Regions from separate parts of the Lysinibacillus sp. SGAir0095 genome, predicted to be linked through region 4. Evidence: predicted binding sites of a transcription regulator. Region 4 holds the regulator's gene; each other region holds the start of a gene.

Evidence for each region. Region 4 encodes LexA, which represses DNA repair genes until DNA is damaged. Its sites were predicted from a motif close to CGAACATATGTTCG; they were not measured.
Region 1: a site for LexA is predicted at 2,097-2,110, ahead of C1N55_RS03860 (Y-family DNA polymerase). Genes of this name have one in related genera too.
Region 2: a site for LexA is predicted at 1,397-1,410, ahead of uvrB (excinuclease ABC subunit UvrB). Genes of this name have one in related genera too.
Region 3: a site for LexA is predicted at 1,697-1,710, ahead of addB (helicase-exonuclease AddAB subunit AddB). Genes of this name have one in related genera too.

The regions. Positions count from the first base shown of each region.
Region 1 covers NZ_CP028083.1:754,675-757,894, forward strand. Annotated here, with positions in the region: gene C1N55_RS03845 (carbon-nitrogen family hydrolase) at 1-353, shown strand, start outside; gene C1N55_RS03850 (DUF421 domain-containing protein) at 672-1,133, shown strand; gene C1N55_RS03855 (cysteine hydrolase family protein) at 1,413-1,955, shown strand; gene C1N55_RS03860 (Y-family DNA polymerase) at 2,146-3,220, shown strand, end outside.
Region 2 covers NZ_CP028083.1:986,432-989,651, forward strand. Annotated here, with positions in the region: gene C1N55_RS04905 (YhjD family protein) at 1-101, shown strand, start outside; gene C1N55_RS04910 (competence protein ComK) at 113-616, opposite strand; gene C1N55_RS04915 (IDEAL domain-containing protein) at 925-1,191, shown strand; gene uvrB (excinuclease ABC subunit UvrB) at 1,484-3,220, shown strand, end outside.
Region 3 covers NZ_CP028083.1:1,001,725-1,004,944, forward strand. Annotated here, with positions in the region: gene C1N55_RS04970 (AzlC family ABC transporter permease) at 1-485, opposite strand, end outside; gene C1N55_RS04975 (TVP38/TMEM64 family protein) at 929-1,579, shown strand; gene addB (helicase-exonuclease AddAB subunit AddB) at 1,757-3,220, shown strand, end outside.
Region 4 covers NZ_CP028083.1:1,540,265-1,543,484, forward strand. Annotated here, with positions in the region: gene C1N55_RS07590 (gamma-glutamyl-gamma-aminobutyrate hydrolase family protein) at 520-1,239, shown strand; gene lexA (transcriptional repressor LexA) at 1,455-2,075, opposite strand; gene C1N55_RS20760 (cell division suppressor protein YneA) at 2,247-2,585, shown strand; gene C1N55_RS07605 (YneB family resolvase-like protein) at 2,582-3,220, shown strand, end outside.

The DNA.
Region 1 (3,220 bases), 790 kb from region 4:
TTCGTTTCCCGGAATGGCTTAGAGCACACGCATTAGCTGGGGCAAATGTGTTATTTGTTTCTGCTCAGTGGCCAACACCGCGTATTGACCACTGGAAAACATTATTACAAGCTCGTGCAATCGAAAATCAATGCTTCGTGATTGCGGTCAACCGCATTTCACGCAAAGTTGAAAACTTCAACGGCCAATCAATGATTATTGAACCTTGGGGTGAAGTACTTTGGACAGGCTCCGAAAATGAAGAACTGGCTGTCATTGATGTTGATTTCTCAAAAGTGGGAGAAATCCGAAGTCGGATTCCAGTCTATGACGATCGTCGCCCGGGTCTTTATGGTGGGGTAGTAGAAGAATAAGGTTTCCTTTTTGGCAATGAATACATTCACACTTTCAATCTCTTAGGTAATTATCGTCGGCATCAAAACTATAAACATACTAATCATTTATAAACATTCTTTGCTTTAAAGGAGTGCTTTTATATGATTAGTATGTTTTTTATTTATGCGGACCTCGATAATATCAAAGCTTCTTTGTTGTTTACTCTGCTTAAAGAAAAGGAATAGATGAGTAGCAAGCAAAAGCAACGTATATGGGTAGGGTATTTTCAAGGGACGTTAGAGTGATGTAGATACTAATAATAGATTGTTTGTTACCAGGGGGAGATACACTTGGAAATGTATGTTGGCATAGCAATTAAATTTTTAGTTGCCCTAGTATGCATAGTGATCGTCATTCGTATTATAGGTCAAAAAGAGTTATCACAAACCACACCAATTGACTTAGTCTTTATGCTAATTTTAGCGGATATTATTGGTGGAATGATTCATGGGAAAGAATTTAACTTTTCACATATTATTTTTTTCGTAATCATTTGGGGATTTTTTATGTGGGGTGCTGAAAGGCTAACGCAAAAGAAAAATTTCGAGCGCTGGATAGATGGAAAGCCCGAGATTATTATAAAAAATGGTACTGTGAATTCACAGTTAATGAAAAAAGAAAACCTAACAATGCAAGAATTAGAAACGCAGTTAAGAAAACAAGGCGTCTTTAATATTCAAGAGGTGAGATTAGGAATTCTTGAAATTGACGGAAGTATTTCAGTCGATTTGTCTAGGAAGGATTGTGAAAGAAATTAAGTTTGAATTCCGCGCGTTTATCGAAATGACTTCGTATTTAATCGAAATAAGTTTACAAATTCTTAACCATTAATCCTGCAACAAATTAAATATTTCACATACAATAATGTCGACTCTCTGGGGCTGTATTGGCTTTGGGGAGTTTTAGTTTTTAAGTTCAGGGGAGCGACTATAAAATAGTAAAATTAAAATTAAAATTAAAATTAAAATTAACATACATATGATTAAGTAAAAGAAAGTTTATAATATAAAGTAATTATTGTTTTGGGGGGATGGAGAATGCCAAATCAAGCCTTAATCATTGTCGACATGAGCAACGATTTTGTTGCAGATAATGGAAGTTTGACGGCGGGGCAACCTGCGCAAGAAGTTGTGCCGTATATTGTCGAGCAGGCGAATGAATTTTTGAAGAATGATCAAGTAGTGGTGGTGGCCATGGATGCACATGAGGAAAATGATGCCCACTTTGAGTTATGGCCTGCCCATAATGTGGCTGGAACTAAGGGACAAGAGCTTTATGGAGATTTGTTAGCTTGGTTTAAGGAACACGAGGCTCATCCGAATGTCATCTACCAACCGAAAACGAACTATAATGCTTTCTTTAATACAAATTTAGCCGAGAAGCTAAAAGATTTAGGTGTTCAAAAAGTTCATGTTGTGGGTGTTTGTACGGACATTTGTGATTTTTTAACGGTGGCAGGAGCGGATGCAGAAGGCTTTACAACAGCCATCCATAAACGCGGCGTTGCAACATTTACCGACTTGGGTGATACATTTATCAATCATATGAAGACTTGTTTCTTTACAGAAATAATTGAATAAGCAGCTTGTAAGGAGTTCTCTAGGGTGATTTCGCTTAAGAGAGCTCTTTTTTATTTATTTGACAAAATTACCTACGTCCTCACTGAAGTATCCAAATAATTCCTCTTGCGGTCTCAATGGTCTCATTTTAAAATGAATAAAAGAACAAACGTTCGCATATAATAATCGTACGAAATGGGAGGTGGAGAAGATGTGTGGGAATGCTCTAAAGATAGATGAATACCGTGGTGCCGATGCTTTTAAAATTTACGATCAAGCACCAAATCGTTCAATTATATGTATTGATATGCGCTGCTTCTTCGCAAGCTGTATGGCGATGCTGGAAAATCTGGATCCACTTAAAGTGCCGATTGCCGTTGTCGGGAATTTTCAGCAAAAGGGAAGCATTGTGCTTGCTGCGTCACCGCCGATGAAAAAACGATTTGGCATCAAAACGGGCTCACGTCTTTTTGAGATTCCTAAACACCACGATATCCGCTTGTTTGAACCAAAAATGGAATTTTTCGTACAAATGTCGATGGCAATTACAGATTTAATTAATCAATTTGTCCCCAAAGAAGCAATACATGTGTATAGCATAGATGAAAGCTTTGTCGATCTCAGTGGGACTGAAAAGCTATGGGGACCTCCTGAAGAAACGGCTAAATTTATTCAAGACAGTATTCTGCGCCAATTCCAAATTCCGAGTGCGGTCGGCATGGGCCCCAATATGCTCATGGCAAAGCTTGCACTTGATTTAGATGCAAAAAAGACTGGCTTTGCGAAATGGACCTATGAAGATGTTCCGAAAAAACTTTGGCCAATTTCGCCCCTATCGGAAATGTGGGGGATTGGCCGGAGAACAGAGCTTTCCTTAAACAATATGGGGATTTTTACAATTGGCGATTTAGCTCACGCTAACTTAAAAACATTAGAAGACCGCTTTGGTATTATGGGCAATCAGCTTTATTATCATGCATGGGGAGTCGATTTGTCGCCACTTGGGGCACCGCTTGCACAAGGACAAATTAGTTTTGGGAAAGGGCAAGTGTTGATGCGCGACTATCGCAGTCGAGAAGAAATCCTTACAGTCATTCTTGAAATGTGTGAAGACATCGGAAGGAGGGCTCGAGAGGCTGGGCAAGCAGGGAGAACCATTACACTTGGCCTTAGCTATAGTAAAGATGCCTTTGGTGGCGGTTTTAATCGAGCCCGAACAATCGATGAACCGACAAACGATACGATGAAAATTTTTAAAGTATGTAAAGAATTGTTTGATGAATATT
Region 2 (3,220 bases), 550 kb from region 4:
TGGATGTAAGAAGATATTCGAATATACGTTTAAGAAACCATGTTGAAGATTTACTCAAATCATACCTAACTAATGCTTCAAATACTAATCCAAAATTATAGGCTTGAAAGGTTTAAGAGGTTTTATTTTGAATCATCATTTTTAGTTGGGAAGAATATTTGTAAAGCATTGTTGCATATACGTACTGGGAATTTAGAGATGTAATACTAACAGGAAGTGTCTTTTCCTTTCCATCTAGCAGTGTAATTTCTGAAGGATGTTTATTAACTCCAATGTTAGCAATACCATGAAGTCCGACCCAAATATTATTTGGCGATGTAGGAGAATAGATTGGGAATAAAATATTTGGTTTTCCGTCATGAGCAATCAGAATAGGTAATTTGTGTTTATCTTTTCCAAAGAATTCCTTTGAGAATTTTATTGCACTTTTATAGTTGTACCCTAATACGTCACAGGAGCGACGAACTATGTAAAACGGCTTCCGTTCTACGATAAATTCTCCTTTTTTATCATAAACATAAGAGTAAATTTTTTCACCGCACATAATTGGTTCGATTAAATAAGTATCTAAAGTAATATGATACGATTTAAGAACCGGTACATTTTTTTTGAACATTAAAAACTCCTCCTTTAATAATTTAATAATACTGAGCAACGAATTTAATAATGCTAAATAACCGATTTGATAAAATCATAATATGAATTTTTTACCAATACAATTGAATATTTTGACAATTTTTCGAAATTATATTTATATAATAATATTACGGTATTTACAGGTAATATAGTGAAAATTAAAAAGTATTAATCAATTGGGTAGGAAATTCTTCCTTTTCGATGAAAAAATAAATCTATTTTTCAGAAAATATTGCAAATTGATACCTGATTTTTTATAATAGAAAAAAGGGAATCGGGGTGATATCGATGGATAAATATTATTCATACACAGATTTTCTTAAAGCAGTTGGGAACTATCAACATGCAAACGAATCTGAAAAGTTATTGAATGACATTTATTTGGACTTGTTTTTGAACCGGATGCAAAGATTGCAAAGAATTGAACAGCTGAAAGATCTCATCGATAGTGCATTGGATGAAAGAAACAAAGAAGCTTTTTATGAGTACACAAAAGAGTTAAGTGAATTACAAGAAACTCAAGAAATGGAAGAGACGCAAGAGTCGGTAATGTAGATGAAAATAATACTTAAGAAGTCGCCATGGCAGTAGTCCCTTTAGTGGGATGTAAAACCGAGGGCGACTTTTTTGTGTTTGAATTGAACAGAAGGATGGAAAAGAATACAAAAGAAATAGTCAATTTCAAATCCAGATGTTTTAAATATTAAAATTTAGAAAATAGTAGAAGTAGGATAAGTGATAGGAAGAAATGAATTATTTAAAAACGTACGTTCGCATATTTCTCGTAATTTTAAAAAGGATATGCTAAAATAAATATACAAGATTTGGATGGAAGGACGAACAAAAAATGGCCACTTTTGACTTACAATCCGCATACAAACCGAGTGGCGATCAGCCCAATGCGATAGAAGAGCTTGTGAAGGGCGTTCAAGAAGGTAAAACACATCAAACCTTACTCGGAGCAACAGGTACAGGGAAAACATTTACAATTTCCAATGTTATACAGGAAGTAAAAAAGCCAACGCTAGTAATTGCACATAATAAAACATTAGCAGGACAGCTATATAGTGAATTTAAGCAATTCTTCCCCAACAATGCAGTTGAATACTTTGTTAGTTACTACGATTACTTTCAGCCAGAAGCGTATGTACCACAAACAGATACATACATCGAAAAAGACTCCAGTATTAATGACGAGATTGATAAATTAAGACACTCTGCAACATCATCACTTTTTGAAAGAGATGATGTAATTATCATCGCATCTGTATCCTGTATTTATGGTTTAGGGAATCCAGAAGAATATCGGGAAATGGTTGTATCGGTTCGAACAGGAATGGAAATAGAGCGAAATCAATTGTTGCGAAAATTAGTAGATATCCAATATGAAAGAAATGATGTCAATTTTACAAGGGGTACATTCCGTGTAAGAGGAGATGTCGTCGAAATATTCCCAGCATCCCGAGATGAAAAATGTCTGCGTGTAGAATTTTTCGGAGATGAAATAGACCGGATTCGGGAAGTGGATGCCCTAACGGGGGAAATCTTAGGGGATCGTGATCATGTAGCCATTTTCCCGGCATCCCACTTCGTAACCCGCGAGGAAAAAATGGTAAAAGCCATTGAGAACATTGAAGTAGAACTAGAACAACAATTAGAAAAATTCCGTACTGAGGATAAATTGTTAGAGGCACAGCGTTTAGAACAACGTACAAACTACGATTTGGAAATGATGCGTGAAATGGGGTTCTGTTCTGGAATCGAAAACTACTCCCGTCATCTAACATTAAGAGAAGCAGGGGCAACACCATATACATTACTCGACTACTTCCCAAAGGATTTTTTATTAGTTGTTGATGAGAGTCACGTAACATTACCCCAAATTCGTGGGATGTTTAACGGTGACCAAGCACGAAAAGGTGTTTTAGTGGATCATGGATTCCGTTTGCCATCAGCATTAGATAACAGACCATTGAGATTTGAAGAATTTGAACAGCATATTAATCAGGCAATTTATGTTTCTGCTACTCCAGGTCCGTATGAAATCGAGCATACACCAGACATGGTAGAACAAATTATTCGTCCGACAGGTTTACTTGACCCAACAATTGATGTCCGACCAATAGAAGGTCAGATTGATGATTTAATCGATGAAATTAATGAACGAGTGAGAAAACAGGAACGGGTGCTTATCACAACCTTAACGAAGAAAATGTCTGAGGATTTAACAGATTATTTAAAAGAACTGGGCATTAAAGTTGAATATCTTCATTCAGAAGTAAAAACATTGGAACGAATAGAAATTTTAAGAGAGCTGCGTAGAGGAACCTATGATGTGTTAGTAGGTATTAACTTGCTGCGTGAAGGGTTAGATATCCCTGAAGTCTCACTAGTAGCAATTCTGGATGCTGATAAAGAAGGTTTTTTACGTTCCGAACGTTCACTAATTCAAACGATTGGGCGAGCTGCCCGAAATTCAAATGGACATGTCATCATGTATGCGGATAATATAACTGATTCCATGAAAAAAGCACTTGATGAAACAAAACGTCGTCGTACTATTCAAGAAACTTATAACGAAGAG
Region 3 (3,220 bases), 540 kb from region 4:
CCCCAATTTTCAGCATTTGGCAACCACTTTCCAATCATTCCTCCAATTGTACAAGAAGCAATCCAAGTAAGATAAGCAGTTAGATTCAAACCATCCATCCAATTGCCGCCAAGCTGTTTTTCCTTCATAACCTTTGTAACAGCCACACCGAAAGTTTCATCAGTTAATAATGTGCCAAACCCAATATTACGTAATGGCGAATAGCGTGTTAAATGAGGTGCGACCGTTAGAGACATCAGAAAATGACGTAAATTTACAATGAAAATCGTGATAATAATAACAGAAACTGGAGCACCTGCCACATATAAACCACAAAAAATAAATTGTGCAGATCCCGCATAAACAAGTACAGATAAAAGAAAAATTTCAAGAACTGATAGATTGGAAGTAATGGCAATTACACCAAAAGCAATGCCGATACTAATATAGCCTAATAGTGTAGGAACACAGTCTTTAATCCCTTGAGAGAATGAGTCGTTTGTCATTGTTGACTCATTAATATTCAAGTGTGTACTCAATTTGTATTATTCCTTTCCAGAGTTAATCAACTCAATCGTTATCTATTAAAATATTAACATTAATAGACATATTCGTGTTAAGTAAACTAGTTTTACATTAAAAAATGAAACAAATCATCATTCTTTTCGTTATTAATAAGCGGATTGGCAAATTCACTTTAAATATCCATTCAACTATATTAAAATCATATAAAAAATATAGGAAAAATCATTTTAAAAAGTATTTTTTGGGGGAATAGAAAGATTAATAGTGTTAAAATATCATCAAAATAACGGTTTAACTTTGGATAATCTTGCAAAAGATAGTAACAATAAATCTACACACTTTATGCATTATTAATAAAAGTAAAGCATTTAAAAAATCAGCAAGATATTAAGTAGTATCATTCCATAAAATCGGGGTGGAACATGTGAACGATTTTTTTACAGTTGAAAATATTGAAACTTTGGCAGCGCATTATCGGACACTTGGACCGCTAATAGGTATTTTACTTCCATTTATAGAAGCTTTTCTTCCATTCCTTCCATTAGTTGTGATTGTAGTTGCTAATGCCAGCTCCTATGGATTATGGATAGGATTTTTACTGTCATGGATAGGTACTGTACTAGGTTCGTACTTAGTTTTCTTACTTACGCGGAAATTTGGTAGACATCCAAAACTTCAAGTTTTTATAGGAAAAGAAAAGGTCCAAAAATTGATCCGATGGGTGGATATGAGAGGGTTAAGCCCATTATTCATCTTACTTTGTTTTCCTTTCACGCCATCAGTCCTTGTTAATATTGTAGCTGGTTTGTCAAATATTAAGAAGAAATATTATTTAATTGTCATTATGGCTGGTAAATTCATCATGATTGCAAGTATGAGTGTGCTAGGCTACGACTTAAAAGCACTTTTAACAGATCCAGTAAAGTTAATCTTAGCAGGTGTAGGAATCTTCCTATTATGGATTGTCGGTAAAGGAATCGAAAAGCATTTAAATAAAAAAGTTGAAAAAGACTTAAAAGCTGTAGCCAATAAAAAAAAGATGAAAATGTCTGTTAAAAAAGAGCGATTGTTATAAATCGCTCTTTTTTAAATGAGATATCAGTAATCTTAACAAAAAGTATTATAATAGAATGATATTTTAGATTTTCATTTTCCTGATCAATACTCCAATTAGAAAAAGATATTATAAAAACGAACGTACATTCTGTTATAATGGAATATAATATATGCAATAGAAAGAGGGGGGAACGTCATGTCTTTACGAGTGATCAGTGGACGAGCTGGTACTGGAAAGTCTACATTAATACACAAAGAAATCGTAAAAGAATTAAAGGAACGACCTTTAGGCTCTCAAATTTACTTAATCGTTCCTGACCAAATGTCATACCAAGCAGAGCACATGTTAACCAATCAATATGATATAAAAGGAATTATTCGAGCACAGGTTATGACGTTTAAGCGTTTAGCATGGTATATCCTGCAAGAAACAGGAGGAATTGCGAAGGAACAAATCGACAAAATTGGTTATCGAATGCTCATTCGACGTTTACTTGCCGAGAATAAGGAGCAGTTTACTTTATTCCGTCAATCTGCAGATAAACGTGGATTTACTAAAGAAATTGAACAGCTTATTAAAGAGTTTAGCCAATATAACATTGATAGCGAGACATTAAATGAGGTAATTAAACAATTAGAAGAAACGTCGGCTCCTAATACACTTATAGCAAAAACAAAGGATTTGCAGTTGATTTTGACAAAATTAGAAGAGGTCCTGGGAGATAGCTTCGTTGATAGTGAAGGTTTTTATCCAATACTCCTTGAACAGCTGCATAATTCAGAAAAAATTAGAGAGGCACACATTTATATAGATGGTTTTACAGCTTTTACTGTTCGAGAGTTTGAGATCGTCAAACAGTTAATGTCTTTAGCGAAAAGAGTGACCGTAGTATTGCCGTTTGAGGATCCTAACGATAAGTATGATGACCAAGCTGTCTTTTATCGACCTGCCGTAATGTTCGATAAATTACTTCAAGAAGCATACAAAAATCAACTTGAAGTTGAACCTCGTATTCATTTAGAAGATAAATATCGCTTTCAAAATCAGGATTTACAGCATGTTGAAGAGCAATTCCATCAAGCAGTCGCCGTTCCAATTCAATCAGAAGGATTTGTTCAAATCATTGAAGGGGCAAACAGAAGGGCGGAGATTCATGGGATTGCCCGGGAAATATGTCGAATTGTCCAAGAAGAAGGAATGCGTTATCGAGATATTGGAATTATGTATCGTCAAGCAGAGATCTATGATCCGTTAGTACAAACTATATTTGCACAATATAATATTCCTTTCTTCACAAATGAAAAAGAGACTATGCTACATCATCCATTAATCGAATTCAGTCGCTCGATTTTAGAAGTAGCTTCTTCTAATTGGCAGTACGAGCCAGTATTTAGAAGTGTTAAAACGGATTTGTTCTTTCCATTAAACAGTGACTTGAAAGTAATGCGAGAGAAGGCTGACCTTTTCGAAAACTTTGTTATTGCTCAGGGGATATATGGCTATCGATGGTTTGAGGATTCCAGATGGTTTTATAAAAAATATCGCGGCCTAGAGTTTTATTCCAAAAGACAAACGGATGAAGAAATTCAAATGCAGCAACTGATAGATGAAATGAGAGAAATCATCAAGGCTCCTTTAGAAAGACTACAGGAACAGCTA
Region 4 (3,220 bases):
ATTAATGATACGCTTTCAACAATCCCCACGTACGAACAAACAGTGGATGATGAATTAAAAACTATCCAATATGAAGTGTATATTGGTAACCAACTTCTAATCTCAAAGCCGTCAAGTGTTACAGAGCTAGGTATAAAGAATCTTCAAAGAGAGCTTCCAAACAAGATTAGAATCGCCTCCTGCCAAACGTGTAGATTTGGTAACTTCAACCCATATGGTGATCACGATAATGAAGTGTTCTGCATGAGAGATTCGAGTTTAATAATAAAAACGAGCTTTGTTCAATTTTTTCTTCTAGTATAGAGCTTGAAAAAAGAAGACATCACTTACTTGATTTTTGCATAAACTACGAGCCTATTTCCATTAAAGATTATTACACATACAATGATTGGAAATGGGAAGAAATGCGAACCCGATGAAAGTTAAGTAGTAAACAACTTTCGATTAGAGGAAAAAACAAATTTACATAGAATATTCTAAAGCAAGTTATTAATTTAGAGAGCTTTTGGAGGTGTTTGAATGAAACCCATAATAGGTGTCACAATGACAACGAACAACGGGCAATATTGTATCAATGAAGCATATGTGAAATCCATCATTCAAGCTGGTGGAATTCCGGTGAATATTCCATTTGGGGTTGAAAGTGATGCAGATCAATTGCTTGATGGGATAGATGGATTACTATTAACAGGTGGGGTGGACGTTCATCCTCATTTTTTTGACGAGGAACCACATATCAAAATCGGCCAGATCATGCTACAACGTGATGAAGTCGAACTTGAGCTAACAGAAGCAGCACTGAAGAAGACAATTCCAATCTTCGGAATTTGTCGAGGGATTCAGTTATTAAATGTAGCTTTGGGTGGGACCCTCTACCAAGATATCAATTCGCAATATGAGGAAACGCCAATCCTGCATCAACAAAATGCTTTAAGAAGAGAAGCTTCACATTATATCGAGATTACGAAAGGCAGTATGCTGTATGAAATTATCGGTAAAGAAAAAGTTGCAGTGAATTCATTCCACCACCAAGCCTTAAAAAAGGTGCCAGACATCTTCCAAATTACAGCCAAAGCAAGTGACGGCATCATAGAAGCCATTGAAATGAAGGATTACCCTTACTGTGTAGGAGTACAATGGCATCCTGAAGAAATGGCCATAGCAGATGATGAGACCGCAAAAAATCTATTCAAATCGTTTATCGATGCATGTAAAAGTAAAGTAAAGAATGGTAGTTAATGAGGATAGGGCCCGGAATCCTAAATTAACTAAGTGACCATAATCGCATTTATGTGATCACATTAAAAATCAAGCGACCATATAGCCAGTCAAGTAATCAAAACCAATTACTAAATAATCACATCCATCCTAAGCGAGAACATAAATTCCAACTAATAAACTAATAAACTAAAAAAGGTTGTCTCACAGTCTATAGACTAACGAGACAACCTTTTTTAATGGATATTACGATATAAGCCTACTACTTTACCTAAAATTGATACTTTATTTACTAGGATTGGGTCCATACTTGAATTTTCAGGTTGTAGACGGAAATGAGTTTTTTCCTTGAAGAAACGTTTTACTGTTGCTTCATCATCTTCTGTCATTGCTACAACAATTTCTCCGTTATTTGCAGTGTTCGTTTGTTTAACAACGACATAATCTCCATCCAAAATACCGGCCTCAATCATTGATTCTCCCATTACTTCTAGCATGAATAGGTTTTCTTCACTAGTACCGTAAGCATCTGGAAGAGGGAAGTATTCTTCTATATTTTCGATTGCAGTGATTGGAAGACCAGCTGTAACTTTCCCTACTAAGGGAACATGAACAACGGATTGCTTTTGAACTGTTACTTCTTCTTGGTCTAGAATTTCAATTGCACGTGGTTTAGTTGGATCTCGACGTATTAAGCCTTTGCTTTCTAAACGAGCTAAATGTCCATGTACAGTTGAACTTGAGGCAAGACCTACTGCTTCCCCGATTTCACGAACAGAAGGCGGATAACCTTTTGTGCGAACCTCTTCTTTTATGAATGTTAAAATATCTTCTTGTCTTTTTGATATTTTTTTCAACTCTATCACCTCTTTTTGTGAATATGTATCTCTATTAGTTACATATAGTATATCAGTGAAAGAACAAAAATGCAAACATAGGTTCGAAAACGTTGTTGACAAAAACAAACGTTCGTATTAAAGTAAGAACATACATTCGTGAGAACAAATATTCGAAAAGAGGGTTAAATTATGAACTGGTTACAAAAAAATACTTATATTGTGGTGTTATTCGTTGCTTTCTTTGTGATGGGAGCATTTCTATTAATTACTGATAAGGGCAATACAACATATGAACAAATTGAAATTCAGCATGGTGATACTTTATGGACGCTAGCAGAACAATATCGTGGTAAAATGACAAAACAAGAGTGGATCAAGCAAGTAAAAACTGAAAATGGACTTACTGGGGAACATATTGTTGCAGGACATGCTATTACGGTTCCAATTAATGAAAAAAGTATCTATATTGCAAATTTAAAGAGTGAAGAAGAGCTTCATTCAGTAGAGGTAGCGATTAAAAATCCATGAGTAAACAGAACACTGCAGTCATTTATACACGGGTAAGTACAGAAAAAAATACGCAAGAGACTTCGCTTGTTCGACAAGAAGAAGAACTGCGACGCTATGCCAGTGAAATGAATTTTCAAGTATTAGAAATATTTCAGGATCAACATAGTGGCTATGAAGTTGAAAGGGATGGCCTCCTGGAAATGCTAGACTTTATAAAAGAGAAAAATGTACCAGTATTATTTGTGCAAGACGAAACGCGTTTAGGACGTGGTAATGCACGAATGGCTGTCCTGCATTTACTACAAAAAAATGGCACAATAGTTTATTCCTTAAATAACGCAGGACAGTTAAGCCTAAATGAGATGGATACGATGCTGCTAGAGATTTTAGCAATTGTGGAAGAGTATCAACGAAAAATTCACAATGCCAAAATAAAAAGGGGAATGAGACGTGCTGTTGATAATGGCTATCGTCCCGAGTTAAATATTAAAAATCGGCATAATCATGAAGGAAGAGAGAGAATAGAAGTTCCAATCGAGGAGATTGTTAATCTTCGAGAAAAAGGACTGACGTTCCAAGAAATCGCCTCAACTTTACGAGGGGTAGGCTTTCAAGTTAGCAAAGCAACTGTACATCGAAGATACATAGAATAT